4 regions of the Paenibacillus sp. USHLN196 genome follow, and region 4 is predicted to be linked to each of the others. Evidence: predicted binding sites of a transcription regulator. Region 4 holds the regulator's gene; each other region holds the start of a gene.
What was found. The regulator Rex, encoded in region 4, represses fermentation and respiration genes when NADH is low (regulators of the CRP and FNR family bind a similar motif). The targets are predictions, from matches to a motif close to TTGTGAAATATTTCACAA.
Positions count from the first base shown of each region.

Region 1: the regulator Rex is predicted to act here: its motif matches at 1,458-1,475, upstream of adhE (bifunctional acetaldehyde-CoA/alcohol dehydrogenase).
Region 2: the regulator Rex is predicted to act here: its motif matches at 1,645-1,662, upstream of WFI24_RS00080 (cytochrome ubiquinol oxidase subunit I).
Region 3: the regulator Rex is predicted to act here: its motif matches at 2,121-2,138, upstream of WFI24_RS02700 (L-lactate dehydrogenase).

Region 1 is NZ_JBBCYH010000008.1:219,323-225,648, forward strand. Features, by position in the region: gene WFI24_RS20315 (hypothetical protein) at 1-316, shown strand, start outside; gene WFI24_RS20320 (Crp/Fnr family transcriptional regulator) at 409-1,125, opposite strand; gene adhE (bifunctional acetaldehyde-CoA/alcohol dehydrogenase) at 1,556-4,168, shown strand; gene pflB (formate C-acetyltransferase) at 5,277-6,326, shown strand, end outside.
Region 2 is NZ_JBBCYH010000001.1:17,248-23,573, forward strand. Features, by position in the region: gene WFI24_RS00075 (MFS transporter) at 1-1,340, shown strand, start outside; gene WFI24_RS00080 (cytochrome ubiquinol oxidase subunit I) at 1,739-3,103, shown strand; gene WFI24_RS00085 (cytochrome d ubiquinol oxidase subunit II) at 3,103-4,116, shown strand; gene cydD (thiol reductant ABC exporter subunit CydD) at 4,170-5,957, shown strand; gene cydC (thiol reductant ABC exporter subunit CydC) at 5,954-6,326, shown strand, end outside.
Region 3 is NZ_JBBCYH010000001.1:629,115-635,440, reverse strand. Features, by position in the region: gene WFI24_RS02705 (chromate transporter) at 1-724, shown strand, start outside; gene WFI24_RS02700 (L-lactate dehydrogenase) at 1,119-2,048, opposite strand; gene WFI24_RS02695 (WD40/YVTN/BNR-like repeat-containing protein) at 2,337-3,614, shown strand; gene WFI24_RS02690 (hypothetical protein) at 3,759-3,968, shown strand; gene WFI24_RS02685 (serine hydrolase domain-containing protein) at 4,232-6,025, shown strand; gene WFI24_RS02680 (hypothetical protein) at 6,123-6,260, shown strand.
Region 4 is NZ_JBBCYH010000010.1:64,712-71,037, forward strand. Features, by position in the region: gene WFI24_RS22570 (tetratricopeptide repeat protein) at 1-556, shown strand, start outside; gene dinG (ATP-dependent DNA helicase DinG) at 701-3,562, shown strand; gene WFI24_RS22580 (redox-sensing transcriptional repressor Rex) at 3,779-4,432, shown strand; gene WFI24_RS22585 (amidohydrolase) at 4,419-5,723, shown strand; gene WFI24_RS22590 (cell wall elongation regulator TseB-like domain-containing protein) at 5,763-6,293, shown strand.

The DNA.
Region 1 (6,326 bases), on a different contig from region 4:
TGACAGTGGGGGGGATGGCGTTGCATATCAGACAACGTTACTCAAGGTGAGCGGTGGAAACATTATGCCAACACTCAATCGTCAATATGCTGGCGTCTATGTTCAGGAATGCACAGTTCGCGATGTCTTGAAGTCCAGTGGGATTGTGAGAATGTCGGAGAACAACAAATTTGTAGTTTCGGTCGAGAATGTTACGCCCCGCATGAATCAGCGGTGGGTCATTATGGTGAACGACAAGGAATTAATGGAAAATGGTTTGGACATGAAATTGAATCCACGTGATGCGGTTAAGCTTGAATTGACCAGTGCATCCTAAGCATACAAATAAGCCCAGTCTCTCTGCAGAGAAATGGGCTTTTATTATTGAAATCTATTCTATAACCAACATCTGCATAGCATACTCGAAGATTAAATACGACAGATCTCGTTCGGGCAAAGTTCACAGTGACAGATCCCTTGCAGCATCTTCAGATCTTTGATGACAATCATGCCATTGTCATATTCAATCGCATCTTTCTTGCGCAGATCGCTTAACATACGGTTAACACTTTCACGAGTGGCTCCAATCATATTGGACAGATCCGTGTGGGTAATTTTTTTGTGAATAATGACATGCTCTCCATGAGGCTCGCCATACGAATTCGACAACCGAATGAGGGTAGAGCAGAGCGCACCAGGTTTGCCATATAACATGAGGTCCCGGAACTTGGTCTGTGTCAACCGGTGGTGGATGCCCATCCATTTCATAAAGTCGATCGCGAAGTCACAATGCTGGCAGATCAGCATTTCCAGGTCTTTGTGTTCCAGTACACCAATCTCACTGTCTTCCAGTACTTCCGCTGAAAAGCTATGCTTGGAGCCAAAGAAGGGATCAGCCTGGCCGATCATATCACCGGACTGATACATGTACATGATCAGTTCCTTGCCTTCATCCGTGGATTTGGTGATCTGGGCACGACCCCGTTTCATATAATAAAGTTTGTCAGAGATGTCGCCTTCCCAGTACAGATGTGTACCTTCCGGATAAGTTCTATCTTTCATGGTAACCAGCAGATGGTTGAAATTTGCTTCCGAGAAACAGTTGGTATTACCTCGCTTTTCCAGTACAGTCGTTAGTTCTCTCATAAGTCTATCTCCCCTTTATGTCCATCGGACGACCTTCTGTAGTAAGCAGTAGCCTCCGAGGTTCGCCGCAAACCGTTGCCGTCCTGATCAGGGTCATCTCGGCCGGGAGGAAGGACGGTACAAATTGCGGTGGTTCAATTTTTAAGTTCAGTATATACCTAATCTTACCGTTTGAGGGGGAAGGAAAGGGGGCAAAAATGACGAAATTTCAAACATTGTGATTAAATTCACTTTTAATGGGGAGGATGAGTTTTACAGCCCTATATTTTAAATAAGAAGTGAAAATGGTCGTATGAAGGACACTACAAAACTTAAATTAAATTTGTTATACTTTGTGAAAAAAATCACATAATTAAGTTTATTGTCATGTTACGATGTGAATGTAAACGAGAGAGACAAACTAATACGAACCTTTAGGAGGATGAGGGAGATGGCTGTAAAGAACGAAGTCGCCCCAGCAAAAGAACCGACAGCAGGTCAGTATATTCAAACGTTAATCGACAAAGCGAATAAAGCACACGCCGCATTCATGAAGATGGACCAGAAGCAGATTGACCGGATTGTGCAAGCCATGGCGCTTGCGGGTCTGGATAAACACATGATGCTCGCCAAGATGGCCGTAGAAGAAACAGGCCGCGGAGTGTATGAGGATAAAATCACCAAAAATATATTTGCAACAGAATATGTGTACCACAGCATCAAGTATGACAAAACCGTAGGTGTGATCGAAGATAACGAATATGAGAGCTTCCAGAAAATTGCGGAGCCGGTCGGTATTATTATGGGGATTACACCCGTCACGAACCCAACATCAACGACGATGTTTAAAGCACTGATCTCCATCAAGACCCGTAACCCAATTATCTTCGGTTTCCATCCATCTGCACAGAATTGTAGCCGGGAAGCTGCTAAAATCCTACTGGAAGCGGCTGTGAAACATGGTGCACCAGCAGATTGTATTCAGTGGATTGATGATCCTTCCATGGATCGCACGAACGAACTGATGAATCACAATGATGTGGCTCTCATTCTGGCAACAGGTGGATCAGGCATGGTACGTGCAGCGTACAGCTGTGGTAAACCTGCACTGGGCGTAGGACCAGGTAACGTACCTTGCTTTATCGAGAAAAGCGCGGATATCAATCAGGCAGTTACGGATTTGATTCTGTCGAAGTCCTTCGATAACGGCATGATCTGTGCTTCCGAGCAAGCGGTAATCATTGAAGAACCGATCTTCGATCAAGTGAAGAAAAAAATGATTGCAAATGGCTGTTACTTTGTTAACAAAGATGAAGCAGCGAAATTGACAGCAGGTGCGATTAATGCCGAGAAATGTGCGGTGAACCCGGCGATTGTTGGTCAATCTGCGGTGAGCATTGCGAAGTTATGCGGTATTGAAGTTCCGGCAGGCACCAAAATTCTCGTGGCCGAGATTGAAGGGGTAGGTACGAAATTCCCATTGTCGGCTGAGAAATTAAGTCCGGTACTCGCTTGTTACAAAGTCAAAACGGCAGCAGAGGGCATTGAACGTGCGGCAGAAGTGGTTGCTTTTGGCGGCATGGGTCACTCCTCGGTTATCCACTCCACAAATGAAGAAGTGATCGGCAAATTCGCAGATCGTCTGCAAACTGGACGGATTATTGTGAATTCACCATCCACACACGGTGCCATCGGGGATATCTACAACACGAACATGCCGTCATTGACACTGGGATGCGGATCATACGGACGTAACTCGACTTCTTCCAACGTAACCGCTGTGAACTTAATCAATGTGAAAAGGGTGGCTCGCCGTACCGTGAATATGCAATGGTTCAAAGTGCCGAACAAAGTCTACTTCGAAAAAGGGGCAACGCAGTATCTTGCCAAAATGCCTGACATCACACGTGTTGCCATTATTACCGATGCCATGATGGTCAAACTTGGATATGTGGAAAAAGTAGAACACTATCTGCGCCAACGCCAAATGCCAGTAGCGATCGAAGTATTCTCCGATGTAGAGCCAGATCCATCCACAACAACGGTAGATCGCGGAACCGAAATGATGCGCCGCTTCCAACCGGACTGTATTATTGCACTCGGCGGTGGATCACCGATGGATGCTGCCAAAGCCATGTGGTTGTTCTATGAATATCCAGATACGGACTTCAACGACCTGAAACAGAAATTCATGGATATCCGCAAACGGATCTACAAATATCCACGTCTCGGTGTAAAAGCGAAATTTGTAGCGATTCCAACTACATCCGGTACAGGTTCTGAAGTGACATCGTTCGCGGTTATTACAGATAAAAATCAAGGAAATACCAAATATCCATTGGCCGACTATGAGCTGACTCCAGACGTAGCGATTGTCGACCCGGAATTCGTATACTCCCTGCCTAAAACGGCTGTAGCGGATACAGGTATGGACGTACTGACTCATGCGATTGAAGCTTATGTGTCTGTCATGGCGAATGATTACACGGATGGACTTGCGATCAAAGCCATTCAACTGGTGTTCCAATACCTGGAGCAATCTGCGCTGCAAGGAGATAAACTGGCACGTGAGAAAATGCATAATGCTTCCACGATTGCCGGTATGGCGTTTGCCAACGCATTCCTGGGCATTAACCACAGCTTGGCGCACAAATGGGGCGGTCAGTACCACACCGCACACGGACGCACCAATGCAATCCTGATGCCGCACGTCATTCGTTACAACGCGAAAAAACCGACCAAATTCGCATCGTTCCCGAAATATTCGCACTTTGTAGCGGATGAGCGTTATGCCGAAATTGCCCGCATCTTGGGATTGCCTGCCCGTACGACAGAAGAAGGCGTAACCAGTCTCATCAATGCCATTCGCAAACTGAACAGAACATTGGGCATTGAAGAATCGTTCCAGGAAATCGGATTTGATGCCAAAGACTTTGAAGCACATGTGGATTATCTGGCAGACCGTGCCTTCGAAGACCAATGTACAACCGCCAATCCGAAGTTGCCGCTGGTAACTGAACTGGCTGATGTATACCGCAACGCTTTCTACGGAAAGTTTGAATAATAAATTTAGAACGAAGCGTGCCTTATGGCAAGAAGATCAGGGTTCCCCGAGAGGGGAGCCCCGATTGCCGTCTTTCACACAATAACGAGAGGGCAGAAAAACAGAAGAGCGAAGCATCTGTTTTTCAGGATTTATTCTAAGATTTGATTTGCTCCGAGTATAGAGGAGCAATGGTTCGGTTCTAGAGAGATTACACGGAATCCGTGATGTGGCTGTTTGAGCCAGATACACACCCAATAACGAAGAGGGCAGAAAAACAGAAGAGCAAAGCATCTGTTTTTAAGTGGTTATTTTAAGATGTGGTTTGCTCCAAGTATAGAGGAGCAATGGTTCGGTTCTAGAGAGGTTACACGGAATCCGTGATGTGGCTGTTTGAGCCAGATACACACCCAATAACGAAGAGGGCAGAAAAACAGAAGAGCAAAGCATCTGTTTTTCAGGGGTTATTCTAAGATTTGGTTTGCTCCAAGTATAGAGGAGCAATGGTTCGGTTCTAAAGAGGTTACACGGAATTCGTGATGTGGCTGTTTGAGCCAGATGTTCACACAATAACGGAGAGGGCAGAAAAACAGAAGAGCAAAGCATCTGTTTTTCAGGGGGGTTATTCTAAGATTTGGTTTGCTCCAAGTATAGAGGAGCAATGGTTCGGTTCTATAGAGGTTACACGGAATCCGTGATGTGGCTGTTTGAACAATCCCTTTACACGACAACGGAGGGGCAGAAATAACCTGAAAAAGCGAAGCGTTCGCCTTTATCCCCGGATTTTCCCTTTTCGAAAGGGAATCAAAAAAATCTGGGGATAACAGCGATTGGAAGGTTGTTCTGCCACGCAGTGATCCTGTGTAAAGTTTCGGTTCAATGGGACACAGCGCAGGTGGAGTGAGTTAGTTCACTGACTTTGTGACAAAAATCACAGATGATGAAACCCCCAAGTCGTATACTGAAAATGTAAGAAAAACATTCATCCCGCGGTTCCGGTTCCCAAGTAGAGAGAACATGATCCGGTTTATGTGAAACAATTCACATTAATCGCGGCTCTGGGCACACAATGATACGAATGAAGCAACATGTTATGTGTCCAGAAATCCAAATTAGTGGAGGGATTACGATGTCGGTGATTGAAAAAGATGTCAAACAACAAACAGGCTGGAGAAACTTTACCAAAGGAACATGGACCAAATCCGTAGATGTGAATGATTTTCTGGCACACAACTTGTCTCCGTATTACGGTGATGAAGCGTTCCTCGCAGGTGCAACCCAGAATACCAAAGAATTGTGGGAGATCGTATCTGATCTGACCAAAAAAGAACGTGATAACGGCGGTGTCCTTGATGTTGACGTGAACACACCAGGTACTATTATTTCTCACCAACCCGGTTATCTGGATCAATCCAAAGAGCAGATTGTCGGCGTTCAGACCGATGCTCCGTTCAAACGTTCCATTCAACCAACAGGCGGAATCCGCATGATGATTGACGCATGTGAGGCATATGGCTTTGAGATGCCACAAGGCGTCATTGATATATTTACGAACATTCGCAAAACACATAACCAAGGTGTATTCGATGCTTATACTTCCGATATGCGTGCAGCGCGTAAAGCAGGGATTATTACAGGCCTGCCAGATGCTTACGGCCGTGGCCGGATCATCGGTGACTATCGTCGTGTAGCTTTGTACGGGGTAGACTTCCTGATTCGTAACAAAAAAGGTGAATTGAATGCACTCGAAGTTGATGTCATTGATGAAGATGTCATTCGTCTGCGGGAAGAATTGTCTGAGCAGATTCGTGCATTGCAAGAATTGAAGCAATTGGGCGATATGCACGGATTCGATATTTCTTTGCCAGCGACTACAGCGAAAGAAGCGTTCCAATGGTTGTACTTCGGTTATCTCGCTGCCATCAAAGAACAGAACGGTGCTGCAATGTCACTGGGACGTGTATCTTCCTTCCTGGATATCTACATTGAACGTGACCTGCAAGAAGGCATTCTGTCTGAAGAACAGGCTCAGGAATTGGTTGATCATTTCGTCATGAAACTGCGGATTGTCAAATTCTTGCGTACACCGGATTATAACGAACTGTTCAGTGGAGATCCAACATGGGTAACCGAGTCCATCGGTGGGATGTCTGTGAATGGTGAAACACGCGTAACCAAA
Region 2 (6,326 bases), on a different contig from region 4:
ATCCGCTGAATTCCTCCATGATTTCTGTGGCAATCTCCAGGCTACAAGAAGTGTATCGACTTGATTTTACAGCCGTTTCGTGGATTATTTTATCATTTTACATTGCCAGTGCTGTTGCTCAACCGGTCATGGGCAAGTGTAGTGATTTGTTTGGACGCAGGAAGATCTTCCTCATGGGTCTTGTTATTGTTTTCGTATCGTCTATGTTAGCTCCGTGGTCTCCCAGTTTTTCGTCGCTCATCGTATTCCGGATCGTTCAATCGATTGGTACAAGCATGATGGTGGCCGTCGGAATGGCGATTGTAAGAATTAACGTGACTGACAAGCAAGCCTCCGCATTGTCCACTTTAGCGATATTCCTCTCCGGAGCAGCTGCGATCGGGCCCTTTATTGGTGGAGTATTGATTCATTGGTGGGACTGGCACAGCATATTCTTCGTTAATATTCCGTTTGTCATGGCAAGCTTTTTGTTCGCCTGGAAAACAATTCCGAAGGACGAGTTATCTCCATCGATCTCTAGTCACATGTCCATTCGGCAATGGCTTGCGTTAATTGATGCACCAGGCATCCTGATGTTTACGGTAGCCTTGGTGACTCTGCTCATCGGTTTACTTTCAGTAAATTCCACAGGAGATATTTCAACATGGCATCTGCTGACAGGAGGGGGCGGGTTAATCGCATTAGTCTTGTTCATCCGACATGAATTAAAAGCAGCCACGCCTTTCATCCCTCTGCGAACGTTTGCCACATATCCCCAGATGACTTGGGTTAATGTGCAATACATGCTGGTGAACATCCTGTTTTACGCACTTTTTTTTGGAGTTCCTACGTATTTGAAGCAGGTACGTCATCTCAACGAAGTTCATACAGGTATAAGCATGCTAGCTTTGGGGTTATGTTCAGTCATTATTGCTCCGATAGCAGGGCGCTGGATTGACAGATCAGGAACACGGCCAGCTCTGATCGTATCCGCTGCTTTAATGACATTTGGCTCTATATTGATCGTTGTTATGAATGAAACTTCTCCAATCTTCATTGTCATTGTTGCCTTAGCTTTATTTGGAATAAGTAACGGTCTAAACGCGGTCGGCATGCAAGCAGCTCTGTTCAAAAGCACACCCAAAGAAATGATTGGAGTCGCATCGGGTATTTTTAATACATCACGCTACCTGGGGACCATCTTATCGTCGTTATTGATTGGAATTGTTATGGGAGATACATTCAATGTGACAGGATTTCAGATGCTTGGAATCATCCTTACGGTATTAGCTGCATTACTGATCATCATGAGCGTACGTCGCGAGGGAAGTGCGGTGAGTCCGGAGCAAGTAAACAAGTAAAATAGCGAATCTGCCGTGCAATAGCACGTTTACACCCAATGAATCAATAGCTCCTTTGGGTGTATTTTTTGTTTTTCACCAAGTTGTCAGAAAGAGTTGATCCTTTCTTGAACGTTTAGGGTAGAAGACGTGTCTTTGATTGAATTAGGTAAAAATAAAGATATAATAATTTTGATTAATAGGCTTGATTAGTACTTTGAGTGCATCAATATCAGATTTTCATAGGCATCCAGCGCTTGCTATAATCGGGAGCCAACAGGAGTAAACGCATTAAAGGTGTGGCAAGATATCGTCATACCTAACTTTGTGAAATTTTTCGCAACTCTGCATTGAGCTTGGCCGAAGCTGATATTGAATGTTTCAAAATGAACAGAGTTTGAAGGGAGGCAGTATAACGAATGGCTATTGATACGGTGTTATGGAGCAGGCTGGTGACTGGTTTGACGCTCGGGTTCCACGTTATTTTTGCAACACTTGGTGTCGGTGTGCCTCTGATGATCGCGATTGCAGAGTTCATCGGCATTCGGAAGAAAGATCACCATTACATACTTATGGCAAAGAGGTGGTCACGAGGGTTTGTCATTTCTGTCGCGGTTGGTGTCGTGACAGGCACAGCGATATCGCTGCAATTGGCTCTGGTATGGCCGAATTTTATGAAACTGGCCGGAAATGTCATTGCACTGCCACTATTTATGGAAGTATTCGCGTTCTTTTTTGAAGCCATCTTCCTGGGCATTTATCTATATACGTGGGATCGGTTCAAAAATCCGTATATCCACTGGTTGCTGACCATTCCAATTGTCGCAGGGGCAGGCATGTCTGCTGTTTTTATTACTACAGTGAACGGATTCATGAACCAGCCTGAAGGCTTTGTGATGGAAGCAGGCCAATTCATGGCAGTGAACCCCGTGCAAGCGATGCTGAATACGGCGACCTTCTCCAAAGTATTCCATGTATTAAGCTCGGCTTATCTGACAGGAGCTGCTCTGTTAGCAGGAATAGCAGCCTTTGCGATGCTGAGAAAAGGGGTGTCAGCCTACCACAAGAAAGGCCTGAACCTCATGATGGCCGTTGTGCTGGTATTCAGTTTATTAAACTCCTTAGCTGGAGATGTATCTGCCAAGTTTTTGGCTGAGCATCAGCCGGAGAAGCTCGCAGCTGCCGAGTGGCATTTCGAGACGGAAAGCGGCGCGGATCTGATTTTATTAGGATGGCTGAATGCTGAACATGAAATTATAGGCGCACTTCATTTGCCGAAGGTACTCAGCTTCCTTGCCTTTGGAGATTTTAACGCCGAGGTAACCGGGCTGAACGAATTCCCACCAGATGAGCATCCGCCCTTACTTGTGCATTATTTATTTGATCTAATGGCTGGAATCGGATTCGCTCTGCTCGCGATCTCATCCCTGTATTTCCTCTTTGTATTCTGGAAGAAGCGCAACCAACTGAACAAGTGGATGCTTCGTATGGTTGCACTCAGTGCACCGCTCGCTTTTCTGGCCGTTGAGATGGGCTGGTTCTATGCAGAGATCGGGCGGCAGCCATGGATCATCCGAGGTTATATGCGAGTAGAAGAGGCCGCTACTTCTTCACCGAGTGTAAGAATTTTATTTTTCGTCTTCTTGCTTCTATACATCGTGCTCGGCGTCATCTGTGTTCTCGTATTGAGACGTTTGTTCAATAACAATCCTGCGGACCTTGAGATGGAGAAATGGTTGAAAGAGAAGCATGATCAATCAGCCAAGAAAGGGGAGCAGGCCTGATGAGTTATGAATTGATTGGTATTTCGGTACTCTGGCTGTTCTTGTACGGCTATCTTATTGTAGCTTCCATTGATTTTGGAGCAGGTTTCTTCGCCTTTTATGCACGCCTGACGAAGCAGGATCACCTGATTAATCGTCTGATCTCCCGTTATCTATCACCGGTCTGGGAGATCACCAATGTATTTTTTGTCTTTTTCTATATTGGTATCGTCGGGTTTTTCCCGGATACCGCTTACTATTATGGCTCTGCGCTGCTTGTTCCGGGAAGTATTGCCGTCATTTTACTTGCCATTCGGGGTTCATTCTACGCCTTTGAGAATTATGGTTCCAAAAATAACATCGTATATCTGTTTTTATACGGAGCTACCGGGTTGCTTATTCCAGCGTCGTTGTCAGTGGCACTGACATTGTCTGAAGGTGGCTTTATTTTGAAGCAGGGAGATACCGTTTCCCTGGATTACTGGGCGTTATTTACCAATCCGTTATCGTGGAGCATCGTTGGACTGGCCATCGTATCCGTATTGTTCATTAGCGGGTCATTTCTAACATTTTACGCTTCTCGGGCAGAGGATCATTCGGCATTGAAGCTGATGCGGAACTATGCTTTGTTCTGGAGTACACCGACCATTATTCTCGCGCTGACTGCATTTATATATTTGGGTCAACACAATGAGCGTCATTTTCAAAACATGATGGATTTATGGTGGCTGCTGGCGCTTTCCGTTGCGTTTTTCATGATCGCCATGTGGCTGTTATATAACGGACGCCGTTACGGTTTAGCTTTTATATGCATCATGCTGCAATTTTTCACAGCCTTTTTCGCTTACGGGATTGGGCAATATCCTTACATTCTTGATCCATACATCACGATTCAGAGCAGCGCAACATCACCTGCAATGGGCTTCGCACTCGTCGTTGTGTTTATCGGTGGTCTGTGCCTGTTAATTCCTTCTCTTATTCTGGTCTTCAAACTTTTCCTGTTTGATGCGGATTATGTGAAAGGGAAAAAATAAAGGAGGAGCGTTCTGTGAAAAGGAAAGCTAAATCCAATCTGATCTCTCAGCAAATGTCTTTACAACGAAAAAACAGGCTTCTCCTTGCGATGATTTCGCTGGCTCTTGGTGTAGCTATTGTAAGCCAGGCCACATTGGTGGCTGAAGCAGTCCAGCGAATCTTTGTAGAGAAAGCTTCCTTTTCATCCGTGGTTCTGTTACTGGGCCTATTGCTGGCTGTCATGGCTGTACGTGCATTGTTGTCGTATGGAAACGGGAAAGTGGGCTTGCATATGGCCGCCCGTGCCAAGACGAATATGCGAGCATCTGTGTTGCAAAACCTAACCCGCGCTTCCATGCCTTCAACCCTGAGTGGACAGACGGGAGGAAAGGTCAGTCTTGCTCTTGATGCTGTGGATGAGGCTGACAGTTATTTCAGTCAATATATGCCGCGTATGATGGAAGCCGCGATGATCCCGATTCTGATTCTGGTTGTTACATTTACGCAGCACGCCAACACAGGCTACATTATGCTGTTTACGGCACCGTTTATTCCGCTGTTCATGATTTTGGTGGGACTCCAGACGAAGAACAAATCAGAGGAGAAATACGCGCAGCTGGCCGAGTTTTCCGGTACATTCTTGGATTCACTTCAGGGGCTGGTTACGTTGAAAATATTCGGACGGGCTAAACGTCAGCAGCAGGAGATTGAACGCAGTAGCCTGGGTTATCGTGATGCCACAATGGGCATTTTGAAGATTGCGTTTACGAATACGTTTATGCTGGAATCGATCGTGATGTTAAGCATCGGTATTGTCGCGCTTGAAATGGCGATCCAGTTACTTGTTTTCAAATCGATGACCTTCCACACGGCCTTTCTCGTGTTGTTGCTCGTGCCCGAGTTCTACAGTCTGTTGAAGAATACGGGGACGGCTTTTCACAGCGGTCGTACCAGTATGGGAGCGATTCGCAAGGTGGAACAGATGCTTGAGGACACAAGTGTCACAAGCATGCCAACCGAGCATGAGAAAGCTGAGAAGGCTACACATACCAGTGATACTAATGATCTAATGGTGCAGCAGACTGGGGTACATGCCCCTCGTACAGAGTTGATTCCAATGCCACCAACCATTGAACTGGACCATGTCCGGTTCCAGTACGCTCCTGATTCCTTTGGACTTGAGACAGGACAGATCTCGATTGGACCGGGAGAACAGATCGCTATTGTAGGCAAAAGTGGTTCAGGTAAAACAACGCTGCTTCATCTCATTGCCGGTTTGCTGAAACCTGATTCGGGAGCGGTTCTGGTTAACGGAAGCCAGCTTTCGCCATATGAGGAGGGTGCATGGTTTGAACGTGTTAGCTACATTACACAGCATCCGTATATTTTTGCAGGTACATTTGCCGAAAATATTGCGATTGGCGCGGGTCGGAACGTCTCCAGAGCTGAAATTGAGCAGGCGGCAGAGGAAGCAGGGCTTGCTGTAGTTGTCGCACAATTGGAGCAAGGCTTGGATACGTTTGTTGGTGAAGGTGGCCGGGGTTTATCTGGTGGGGAAAAGCAGCGACTTGCCTTAGCACGTGCTTTTCTGAAGAGACCATCCGTCATTTTATTCGATGAACCCACAGTCGGACTGGATCTGCACACTGAGCGGGTACTGCAACAATCCATTGCGTCATTAGCCAAAACGGCAACGATGATTACGGTGGCACACCGTTTATATACGATTCAACATGCGGACAACATTTTGTTTATGGACAATGGGGTGTTGGTGGATTCAGGACATCATGAAGCGCTTCTGGCGCGCCTGCCTCAATATGCGGAGATGGTGGATGTACAACGGAAAGGAGGGTTAGCATGAATGAGCTGATGATTCTGTCAAAAGCGATGATTCAGGAGCGCAAGGATATCTTGCTTTCGATATTGGGCGGATTTATCGCCGGCATAGCAGGGGTAGCTCTCTTTTCCGCGAGTGGTTATATGATATCTCAAACGGTATTTGCGCCACCGTTGTACACCTTAATTGTACTCACCTCCATGGTCAAACTGCTTGGTTTCCTTCGAGCGGCGAGCCGCTATGGAGAACGCTTGTATTCCCACAGGGCAACATTCTCCATGCTGAGCCGCTTGCGGACGTCCTTTTTTGCCAAACTGATCCCGGTAACGCCAGGTATATTGAACAAAAACCGAAGCGGGGATCTGCTTGCGCGGATCGTGGGCGATGTGGAAA
Region 3 (6,326 bases), on a different contig from region 4:
TGCTTTACTATGGACAGCCATATACAGTCAGGTGGTACTCATTCTGTTAGCAGGATTAGTTGGGTGGTGGCTCTATCGAAAATCACCCGCTTCACAGGTTCCTGATCTTGTAGTTCCGATAAGCCGAACCGTTGCCGTGCTGTGTTTGATCACCTTTTTCGGTCTCTTTATGGCACTTCCGGTATTGCGTCAAGTTACGGGGGTCGAGTGGTTATCCTTGTTCGATTATATGTATCGATCAGGTTCACTGGTATTTGGTGGAGGGCATGTCGTTCTACCTCTACTGGAACAGGAATTGGTACCCAGAGGGTTGTTAAGCAAAGATGATTTTCTGGCTGGTTATGGAGCAACTCAAGCCGTACCAGGTCCACTTTTTACATTTGCTTCTTATCTTGGTGCCATAACAATGGGGATTCCAGGTGCAATCGTTGCTACTATAGCGATTTTTTTGCCCGCCTTTTTGCTCATCATCGGAACGTTGCCTTTCTGGAGTGCTCTGCGTAGAAATCCGCATATTCAAGGAGCTCTGACTGGGGTCAATGCAGCCGTTGTAGGCATTTTGCTGGCTGCGCTATATCAACCATTGTGGACGACAGCGATCATCACCCCAGCTGATTTCTCGTTACTAAGCATATTATTTATCATGCTTACCTTCTGGAAATGTCCGCCTTGGGTCATTGTTGTAGCAGGGATTGTCGGAGGTATGCTAATAGAGTCTATTTAGGGTAGCCGAGAGGTCTCGAAAAAGGAAAGAGAGGGTAGAATCCAAGGATTCCATCCTCTCTTTTTTTTGTGACTATTTGGACTCTTCATACATTTCCAGTTATTTATTAAAAGATAAGTTGAAAAACAGAAATAACAGGAATTTAGAATAATGTTACAAAAAGAAAAAAAGTATTACGTAATATTTATTATGTAAACTAATGGAGTAAACATGCTTTAAATGAAATCTTAAATCCATCTTCCCATGAGAATGGTAAGCTGAATATCATAGCCCAAAGGACCATCAGTCTCTTCACTCTAGAAGAAACCGATGGCCCTTTGGCTATGAAAAATCTCTTAATGAACAACGTTTAACGTGCTGAATTGTTCACGACATGAATGATTGCTTGGTTGGATTACTCCAGTCCAGCGATCTGTTCTTTTAATTTGTTAGCAGATGCCTGGAAAGCCACCTTCTCGGTTTCATTCAACGGAAGAGGCAGAATTTCACGCACACCGTTGCGGTCTACCACACATGGAACGCCCAAGTATACATCCGAGACACCATTGTAGTCTTCAAGGAACGTCGACACGTTCAGAACGGAGCCTTCGTTGCCGAGAATTGCAGCTACAATACGGTCCAGAGCAAGAGCGATTGCATAGGAAGTCGCGCCTTTGGCATTAATAATCTCATACGCTGCATTTTTGGTACGGTCGAAGATATCCTGTTGTGTTTCTTCATCCAGTTCCAGATCTGTTCCTGCAACGTTAGCCAGGCTCCATACCGGAACTTCGGAATCGCCATGCTCACCAATAATGTGGGCGTGAATACTACGCGGATCGATCCCTTTATTTTTACCAATCAGGTAACGGAAACGTGCGCTATCAAGCAATGTACCCGAACCGATCACACGGGAAGCAGGCCATCCGCTTTGTTTCCATGAAGTATAGGACAGAATATCTACAGGATTGGTTGCAATCAGCAAAATACCATGAGAATTCACTTCAGTAATACGCTCAATAATATCTTTGAAAATGCTTGCATTTTTCTTCAGCAGATCAATCCGGGTCTCGCCTGGTTTCTGGGAGGCACCCGCTGTAATAATAATGATATCCGCATCTTTGCAGTCGGAGTAATCGCCAGCCCATACTTTCACGCCACCCGTAAACGGAAGACCGTGGTTCATATCCAGCATTTCGCCGGTTGCCTTATCATGATTCACATCCACAAATACCAACTCGGACGAACGCTGTCTCAACATTAGCGTGTATCCCGTTGTTGTTCCCACCGCACCCATGCCTACAATCACGACACGACTTGGTTTCAGAGCTGCACTGTTTGTCATGTTCATATCCACTCCTTTTGGGTTATACTCCCATCCATATTAAGGGATTAGAGAACATAAAGCGAGTGTTGTCTATAAAATAGTTCACATTTCATGTCTTTTTACCAATTATTCCGTCGAAAAACATAATAGGATGAAAAGGGCTGAAGCGCAGGCTATGAGTGGGCAATGAGCCTTTTACACAAGGTTTGTGGTAGAATAGGAGCAGTGGATTCTGATGAATCGTAAATAAAACGCCATAGGACAGGCATGCGCGCCTGTATATTGGATGAGAGAGGTGGAACCCACTTGCGTTGGCAATGGATTAAAATCGCGCAGACAGCATTGCTGTCTATAGGTATAGTAGCCTTATTGGCTGCCTGCACCGACTCAGATCAGCCGCCAGAAGCAGAACCTCCACAACAGCAGGAGGACGCTGGGAATACAGGACAGACGTTAACCGTCGTTCCCCCGGTGAACAGTACGGAATCTGCGGATATGGCGAAGTACCAAATACAGACCCGTTTGACCGATTTTCAGTTGCTCAATGACAACGGAGGATTGGCATGGGGGGTAACACGAAATGCGCTGCGTCTGTACTACACGCAGGATCAGGGAAAGACCTGGATCAATATTTCACCTTCGGAAAATGTACAGTTTCCGGCTAACCCTAAATATGGACAAAGCATTTATTTTGTAGATCGTGCGCACGGTTGGATTGTTCGTGAAGGCATGGGCGGAACAGATACCATGGTGCTTCGTACCAACAATGGAGGCGTAAGTTGGAGTCTGTCTTCTCTGTCCAAAACGGATAAAGTAACTGCGATCTCATTTGTATCTCCTGAAAAAGGCTGGATTCTCACCACGGTGGATACCGCTATTGGTAAACAGGAGAAGAAACTTTACTTTACCGAGGATGGTGGAATCACCTGGAATCGGATGTCATCCAGTGATGAAGACGGCAAACAGGAAGCAGAAGAGATTTCCAAACGTGGATACACAACAGGGATGACTTTCTCGGATCCGAAGCATGGTTTCTTAACAGCGCTTGAGTTCGGCACACCGAAGTTGTATGTAACGTCGGACGGGGGAGAGAATTGGGACACTGGACCATCTTTCTTTGATCGAAACAAATTCAACGGGTGTGGTAATTTCAGTGTCAGTTCACCACAATTTTTTGGACGTGAAGTACAGTCAGCCTGGATGTCAATGTCCTGTTCCCAAGGGGAGAGCACCACTTTCAATGGCTTCTTCACAACAGATGGCGGAAAGAGCTGGAAGCTGTCCAACTTCAGTTTGAATAAACAAACGGGTACGAATCGCAATCTTGCACCAGTATTCCTGAACGCATCAGAAGGTTGGGCGATGCAAAAGGGGATAACCTACCACACCAAGGATGCAGGCAAAACATGGAGCGCTCTTCCTGCAAGCAGTGTACTGGAGAAAATTCTCGAGGATTATCCGGAGATTGTGAAAATTCAGATGGTTACGTCCAAGCTTGGCTGGATATTGGTTGAAAATACGGATGCCAAAAGGTCGTTGTTACTGCAAACGGTAGACGGCGGCGTACATTGGAAAGTACTTTAAGAGTAATGTGTATAGATGTGAATAGATAGGAAAGTAGAGGAGCCTGAGGGATCCTTTTCTTTTTTGATTAGTTTGTGAAATAAATCACAAATAAATCCTCTTAAAGGTGATATATTTAATTCAACAAGAGAAGGAGTGATGAAGATGAGAACCAACGGTCAGACTCAATTCACGCAGGCGGACGAATTAACCAGATATATGCTTCAATTATGCTACACATGTGACGATGCCAATCGTTGTACAACTGAGGAAGCAGTGAAGGCTTGCATGGCAGAACACGCACAGGCAGACCAGCCCGAACCAGCCAAAGGCGGAGAAGTAACTCGCGGCTTTATGGATCTGATGTACGCTTAGGCTAATCATTCACGGAGAACGCTCCTGCAGGAGCGTTCTTTTTGATTTGAAGTAAAATGTATGCGCTTTTAAATGTACTTCGCAAATATTGCAGCATGGGTTATTATAGAAATAATTAAGGTAATTTACTCAAAATGTGGAATTTGAGATACTTTTTTAGATGGTAGATTAAATATTTTCAAGTCAGTAAACACCTGAATTAGTTTATAAGTACATAGCTGAGTCAGATCATTATTATTTTAGATATTAAAGGAGTGTAGCTAATGCAAATCAATCAAAGATATCAAGGTCTTAATAAAGTAATCGTTGGTGTTCTGGTACTCGCATTAATCATTGTGACATGTGCGGAACCTGTGCACGCTGAGGTAGAGAAGGTGGAGACTACGCCCTCCAGGATTGTGTTGTCTTCGCTAGAGGAAACGATAGATTCATATGTGGCTACGAATCAGAAGAACACCGCTGCCGTTTCGGTTGTAGCTATCAAGAACGGTGAGACCATTGTGAATAAGGCCTATGGATACGCAGAACTTGAGCAACAGAGAAAGGCAGACACCTCTACTGTGTTTGAATGGGGTTCAACTTCTAAACTATTGGTCTGGACGAGTGTTATGCAACTTGTCGAGCAGGGGAAGCTTGATTTGGATACCGATATTCAGGAATATTTGCCGGATGGATTTCTAAAGAAACTTGAATATGATAATCCTATTACTCTAATGAATCTTATGCATCATAACGCAGGATGGGAGGATAGATTGATCGATTTATGGTATTCATCCGAGAGTGATATTTTGGAATTAGGTGAAGCTTTACAAAAATTTGAACCGAGGCAGATCGATAAACCTGGGAGTGTCGTTGCTTATTCAAACTATGGTACGGCTATGGCTGCTTATATCGTTGAGGTGCAAAGCGGACAACCCTTTTACAAATATGTCAATGAATATATATTTAAACCGCTGAATATGAAAGACACTTCGATTCACCCGTCACAGTATGATAATCTAAACGTCTTAAAAAGGAGAAATGAGATTCAAGGCTACACTACGAATCTGAAACTTATCCCTAAGAACAGAGCATACATAAGCTTGTACCCTGCGGCGGGGGCCATTGGCACAGCAGAGGATGCAGCTAAATTCCTTGCAGCCTTAATGCCTGTGGATCGTAGCAATTTATTATTCGCAAACAAGGACACGTTAGACGAGATGCTTTCAACCAGTCTATATTATGATGGAACTTCTACTCCTCGAATTGCGCATGGTTTTTTTGAAGTTGAGTACTGGGTGCCTGCACTGGAACACGCTGGAAGTACGGCGGGATTTTCAAGTAGATTTGTTTTTGATCCGGAGTCTAATTTTGGGTTAGTGGTCATGACAAACCAGTTAAATGAAATGGCTTATAGCGTTGGTCTTGTCCAGAAGGTGTTTGGAAGTAGTTTCAGCACGAATTCAGTTACATCTGAGAGTGGAGGATATTATCTGCCTGCGCGACGGGTCGTTTCCGGTTTTACGATGGCATATTCCATGTTAAGTCTGCAGAAGTATACAACATTTGACCTTAGTAATTTTGCAAATGTTGTTGAGCGTAATGGCACTGTTGAGAAGGTCTCTATGTCTTATAATGACTTTTTGCCCGTATCCAACTTAACAATAAACTTGATTAAAGCATCTTTTATTGCTCTTGCAGTAGCCATCCTACTCAGTTTAAGAGCTACAATTGGTTATTTTATTCGGTTATCCAAATACAAATTAAAAAACTGGGAAAGACCCGGCACAGGATTTGATAAATATCATATTGTCATTAATATCGCCAGTCTGGCATTAATTTTGAATACGATCCTATTGTTCATGCGCGCCTTAGGCTTCTCCCCCTATTCTTCATTGCGCATACATCTCATCTTGAACCTGGTTTATGTGATTCTAGCTGTGGTGTATCTTGTCTTGTTGTTCTACAAAGTGCTGAAAAGAAGCTATAGTAAAAAGCAAAAGGCGGTATACATCATGTCTGGCATGTCGACTTTCCTGTTTGCTGCTTTTGTTGTGGGATGGGATTTGTACTTTTAGAGTTGTAAGCAAAGTTATTATTCTTTTGGTATAAGAGCTGATATTTTCATAGAGGACTTCCTCAGAAAGGGCACGAAATAGTAGAAAGGATGAAAACATGAATATTCAGGATCTCACCATTGAGATAATAGAACAGTTAGGGAAAGTCCAGAACATCACTTTTTCTAAGCAAAGACATACTTCTACTGTAGCTATTCTGGATACGCTTGAGATGGCTTTTGATGGATTATATTGATGGAACTTCTTTTAGTCTGGTTTTGAATCATGCTATTCAAACTAATATCCAATTTCTATAGAAGGA
Region 4 (6,326 bases):
GCTGCAAAAGTGGAACTTGCTCAAGCGGATGAGTGACGGAATGCTGGATGAATGGCTGATGTTTGAAGAAAAGATGAGCCAAGTGCGGGAGCGGGAGATGGATAAGCCCGCTTCCCTTGAACCTGAACAGGAAGCAGTCACCGCACTGCCTGAACTCCATCTGGAATGTTTCAGTCGGGGGCAGGGTTATTTCAAGTTACAGATGTATCCACAGGCGATCATGCAGTTCTCCCGGGTTGTGGCTGACCATCCGGAGAGTGCATTGACTCGTTTTTACCTGGCGCTCGCGTATCTGAATTTGGAACAAATGACGGAAGCCGGGACACATTTGCAGCAGATCATGTACCTTAAGGGTTCTCCACGCTTGAAAGGGCTTGTATGTAATGCCCTGGGCTGTATTCAAGCCAAGCTTGCGAATCCGGAAGCTGCATGTTCACTCTTTGCACAGGCCCTTCAGCATGACCCAACATTGACCGAACCACTGTACAACATGGAAGCTTGCAGGTTGAACAGAGGAAAATTGCAATATGCAAATCAGCTGACGACCCTCCATTAAAGGGGGGGATTCAGCGACAAGAAAACGGTGTTCCCTCCTTTGGCATAGCGGCGGGGACACCGCTTTTTTGTCAGTTAATTTTCAAATGCCCTTTTTTTTGCTATGCTGTAACATAGACTGGAATGGAAGGGACCGTACATTGCAATGAAATTTGCCGTATTGGATTTCGAAACAACCGGCACGCAGTCCGACGGTGAGATTATACAAGCCGGACTTGCCATCATAGATCATGACTACAGCATAACTCAAATATATAGTTCTTATGTGAACCCTGGTGTACCGATTCCCCCGTTTATTTCGGGGTTAACGGGTATTACCGATGAAGATGTGGCGGACGCTCCATCACTCGAAGAGATGATGATGGAAATGGTTCCGCTGCTTAATGATGTGGTTCTTGTTGGACACAATGTCGCTTTTGATTTTCACTTTTTGCAGAATGCTCTCGACCGTTGCGGTTATTTACCGTTCACTGGTCGCATTCTGGACACGATTGATTTTCTGAAGATTACGTTCCCATCACTTGGTTCTTATCAACTCGGTTATGTATCTTCTGAATTTGGATTTCAGCATGATCGCCCTCATCAGGCAGACAGTGATGCACTGGCGACAGCTTATGTGCTGCTTAAGTGTCTGGATGAGTTGAAGGAATTACCGCTCATAACGATTCAGCGGCTCAGCGACCTGTTCGCACCAGAAGACAGTGACTTGGGTTGGTTCTTGGACGGAATGCGCAGTGAGAAGGAAGCAGAGCCGATTCAGGACTTGGACGGACATACCTATTATCGTCAGCTTGCTCTTAATGTGAGTGATTGGACCGATATTGGTGCACCCCGCGATGAGCGTGAGGGTAACCCCCTTGATGGTGTAAGTTTCGAACAGTTTATGGATCAGGTCCGAGAAAATTTGAAGGATACGTTGGATCATTATGAAGAGCGCGAAGCGCAGACTCAGATGTTCAGCAGTGTAAGGCAAGCTCTGGACGAAGAGAAGCATCTCTTGATTGAGGCTGGAACAGGGACTGGTAAATCTCTGGGTTATCTGTTGCCTGCTATTTACGAAAGTGTGAAGCAAGAACAGAAAGTCATGGTCAGCACGCATACGATCAATCTGCAGGAGCAATTGAGAGAGCGAGACATTCCGATGCTGACCCAAGTGGTTCCGTTTCCGTTTAAGGCTGCTGTATTCAAAGGACGTGGACATTACCTGTGCCTGCGCAAATTTGAACACAAAATCAATAAACGTGAATTCGCTACCCCGAAAGAGGATTATTTCACAGCGGCTCAGATGATTGTCTGGCTTACGCAGACCGAAACTGGAGATGATGAGGAACTTAACCTTAGCGGACGTGGAGGAGACTTCTGGGAGACGGTACAGAGCGAATCCGAGTCCTGTCTGGGTAGATCCTGTCCATGGTTCCGCAAATGTTTCTACCATCGCGCCAAACATGAGGCAGGGTTGTCGGATATCGTAATCACGAATCACTCTAAATTATTTACGGATGTAAAAGCAGCGCATCAGTTACTACCAGCCTATGAGAGTCTTGTGATCGATGAGGCACATCATCTGGAGGATGTCGCTGGTAAGCATCTTGGAATGCATATGAAATATTTCACCTTGGTTCATACACTGACCCGCCTGTTTAAAGACAGTCGTAATGGTCAGCTGCCTATGCTTCGTTCGCAGTTATCCGGGCATGAAAATTCGGTGCAATGGGGCTCGATGGTGGATCAGATGTTCCCGCTCGCTCTTGAAGTTAAAGAGCTATGGGATCGAATGAGTGATGCCTTGTTCGGCCTTTTACCTGAACGAAGTGATGCTTCACCGGGAGAAACAGGGCAATTTTCCCTGCGTTTGAAGGCATCTCAGAAACCGGCCAAATGGCAAGAGCTGCAGGATCTGGAGAACCAGATCTATGTGACATTAGGCGATTTGGTTCGCAAAGGGGACAAATTGCTGCTTGAAGTGAAAGAAGATCAGGATGATTATCAATCCGACAGCCTGATCACGGACATCACAGGTCTACTGAAAGATCTGACCACATTGAAGGAGAATCTACGTTTCTTCATGCGTATGGATGATGCCAAAACGGTGTACTGGATGGAAGCCAGCGGCCAGTTCCGCAGTAAATCTCTCCAGCTGTATGCCGTACCTGTAGATGTCAGTGCACAGCTTAAGGATTTGTTTTTTGATAAAAAGAAAAGTGTTGTGCTTACATCGGCCACGCTTTCGGTAGATAAGTCATTCCAGTTCATGATTGAACAGCTGGGCTTGCAGGAAGCCTCCGAGAATAATCGACTGTTAACGTCGATGCTGCCTTCACCTTTCAACTATCGCGATCAGGCACTTCTGGTGATTCCACGTGATTTCCCAAGTGTGAAGGGCAGTGTGGGGGATGCACACTTTGTCAATATGCTGGTGCAATCACTCGCAGAGACCGCAATCGCCACTCGTGGACGCATGATGGTTCTGTTTACTTCATACAAGATGCTGCGACAGGTCTATGATCCGCTGAAGGAGGCTTTGTCTGGTAACGATATCTCGTTGCTGGGGCAAGGCGTTGACAGTGGAAGTCGCTCCAAGTTGACACGCAGGTTCCAAGATGCCAAAGCAACGGTACTTCTGGGCACAAGCAGCTTCTGGGAGGGTGTAGATATCCCGGGAGAGGCGCTAACCTGTCTCGCTATTGTGCGACTGCCTTTCCAGCCACCGAATCATCCGTTGGTGGAAGCCAAGAGTGAGTTGCTTCAGGAGCAGAAGAAAAATCCGTTCATGAAACTGTCTGTGCCACAAGCGGTCATTCGTTTCAAGCAAGGATTTGGCCGATTGGTGCGTACAGCGAAGGACAGAGGTATTGTGATTGTCTATGATACACGGGTGATCGAAGCGTATTATGGTAAATTCTTTTTATATTCATTACCTGGTCCCAAAATGGAGCATATGCTTACAGAGCAGATGGTGCCACGAATTACCGAGTGGTTGGAAAAACCTGCTACAGAACAAGAATAATGGTTGTTATGTTCGTTATATCATTGCATGACACTATCGTTTGGCGTTAAACTTTATTAGATATTTCCGTATCCGATTAAAGCAGTTGCACGTAGAACTTATAACCTAAATTACAAGGAGCATTCTGTATAAAATGTCACGTTTATCTTTAAATTTATACAGGATGCTCATCTTTCATCTATTATTTTATCGTGGCCTTGGTAAGGGGGAGCAAGAATGAAATCAGATAAAATTTCGGAAGCGGTGGTACGACGTTTGCCTGTGTACTTGCGTTATTTGAGCGAGTTGCATCAGCGTGAGGTGGCCACTGTTTCTTCTCAAGAGCTTGGACAAAGGTTGGATCTGAATCCGGCCCAAATTCGTAAAGACTTGGCTTACTTCGGTGATTTTGGTCGTAAAGGGATCGGGTACGATGTATCCTATTTGATCGAAAAGATTCGTCACATCCTCAAGATTGATCAGCAAATTAATGTAGCTCTGGTAGGCGCGGGTAATCTCGGACAGGCCTTGTCCAACTACAACGCATATCTGAAAGACAATATGAAGATTGTTGCTGTATTCGATGCATACGGACCGAAAATTGGCAGTCAAATCAACAGTTTGACGGTGAAGCCTATGAACGAATTGACGGAAGCAGTTAAAACAGACAACATCCGCATTGGAATTATTACGGTTCCAGATACGGAAGCCCAGAATGTAGCCGATCAGCTTATTGAATCGGGAATTGAAGCGATCCTTAATTTTGCACCAACAATTCTAAAAACACCGCCGCATATCCGCATTCACCATGCTGACTTTACGACGGATCTACTTAGTTTGGCCTATTACTTGGAGACTGGAAAGGACGAAGAGGAAGATGACAACAAATAGATGGGTAATCCACAACGGTAAATTTGCCGTTAATGAAGGCGCAACATGGAATGTGGTTCAAGGATACATGGTTGTCGAGAATGACAAGATTGTGCATATTGGTGAGACATTGCCGGATGGAGACGAAAATTGTACCAAAGTGGATGGAAAAGGATTGTTCTTCCTGCCGGGTCTGATCAATACGCATGGTCATGCAGCAATGTCGCTGCTCAGAGGACATGGAGACGATCTTGCGCTGCAAGTATGGTTGCAGGAAAAAATGTGGCCGATGGAAGCGAAAATGACTTCACAAGACGTATATTGGGGAACTTCGCTATCGGTGCTTGAAATGTTGAAAGGCGGAACTACAGCCTTCCTGGACATGTATGACCACATGGATCAGGTTGCCAAAGTCGTGGAACAGTCCGGCGTTAGAGCAGCATTGGCACGTGGTGTCATTGGGCTGTGCTCGGAAGAAGAGCAATTGCGGAAGCTGGAGGAGTCGGCTGCTTTTGCGCGTGAGTGGAATGGACAAGCAGATGGTCGTATTACAACCGTAATCTCGCCACACGCACCATATACATGCCCTCCTGACTACATAGAGAAGCTTGTACAGGTCGCAAACGACCTAAACCTTCCGCTCCATACCCATATGTCGGAAACGCTTCGTGAAGTGGAGCAGAATGTGGCTGATTATGGCCTGCGTCCTGTGGAACATTTGGAGAAACTGGGCTTTTTCTCCCGTCCATCCCTGGTTGCACATGCGGTGCATCTGAATGATGAAGAGATTGAGATTCTGGCGCGTCATGATGTGGCTGTATCCCATAACCCGGGTAGTAACCTGAAACTTGCCTCCGGTGTTGCGCGGGTACCTGCTTTGCTGAAAGCGGGAGTTACCGTGTCACTTGGAACAGACGGACCGGCAAGCAACAACAACCTGGATATGTTCGAGGAAATGAGACTGGCTGCATTGATCCACAAAGGCGTGTCTGGTGACCCGACGGCAGTGCCAGCAGGCGAAGCGTTACTACTCGGAACATCATACGGTGCCAAATCCATCTTCTTGAACAATACCGGAGCACTCCAGGTCGGCATGAAGGCTGATTTTATCGCCTTGGACATTGAACAGGCACATTTCTATCCACATACAGACCTGATCTCACATACGATCTACTCGGCTTCTGCTAAAGATGTAGAGCACGTATGGGTGGATGGAAAACAAGTGGTTAAACATGGAGAATGTCTGACGCTGGATGAAGAGCGCATTTTGCGTGAGTCTCAATTGGCATTTGATGGTCTGCTTGCTCGTTAATAGCAGGACAGAGCATCATAGGGAAAGGAAGTTCGGCTTTTGAAGAAAAAAAAGAAGTGGATATGGATTTCGCTACTTGCACTGGTTCTGATTCTGTTTGGACTTCAGCGTTATTACGTTTATGTCACGCAGGACCAGCGTAAGGAAGAAGCGCTCGCCATACAGGCAGCTCAGGAGCAGCTGGGCATTACATCCTATGATGAATTGCGAAAGTACATCTGGGGAGATAAAGAAGGCTCTGACAACATCTACTGGACCCTGATCGGCAAAAATAAGGATAACCAGGAAGTTATGGTCTGGGTGAAATTCGATGCAAACAATCAACCGGCTACAGGTGCAAACGCTATACACAGCGAGTTGCTGCAGAATGGCATGTCCGAAGCGCAGATTCGCAATCGCTTCAGTTCTGAAGTTCCTGCCGGGGAGATTAAGCGAATCATGCCCGGAGTTGTCAATGGAATATATGTGTGGCAAGTGTATTATAAAGACGGTACGCATAACCACTATCGCTTTTATCGTTTTAGCAATGGAGAACAGGTGGACCTGGTCTACACACTACCGAACAGTTAGAACAAATAGAGTGCTTCAGCTAGTGAATTAAAG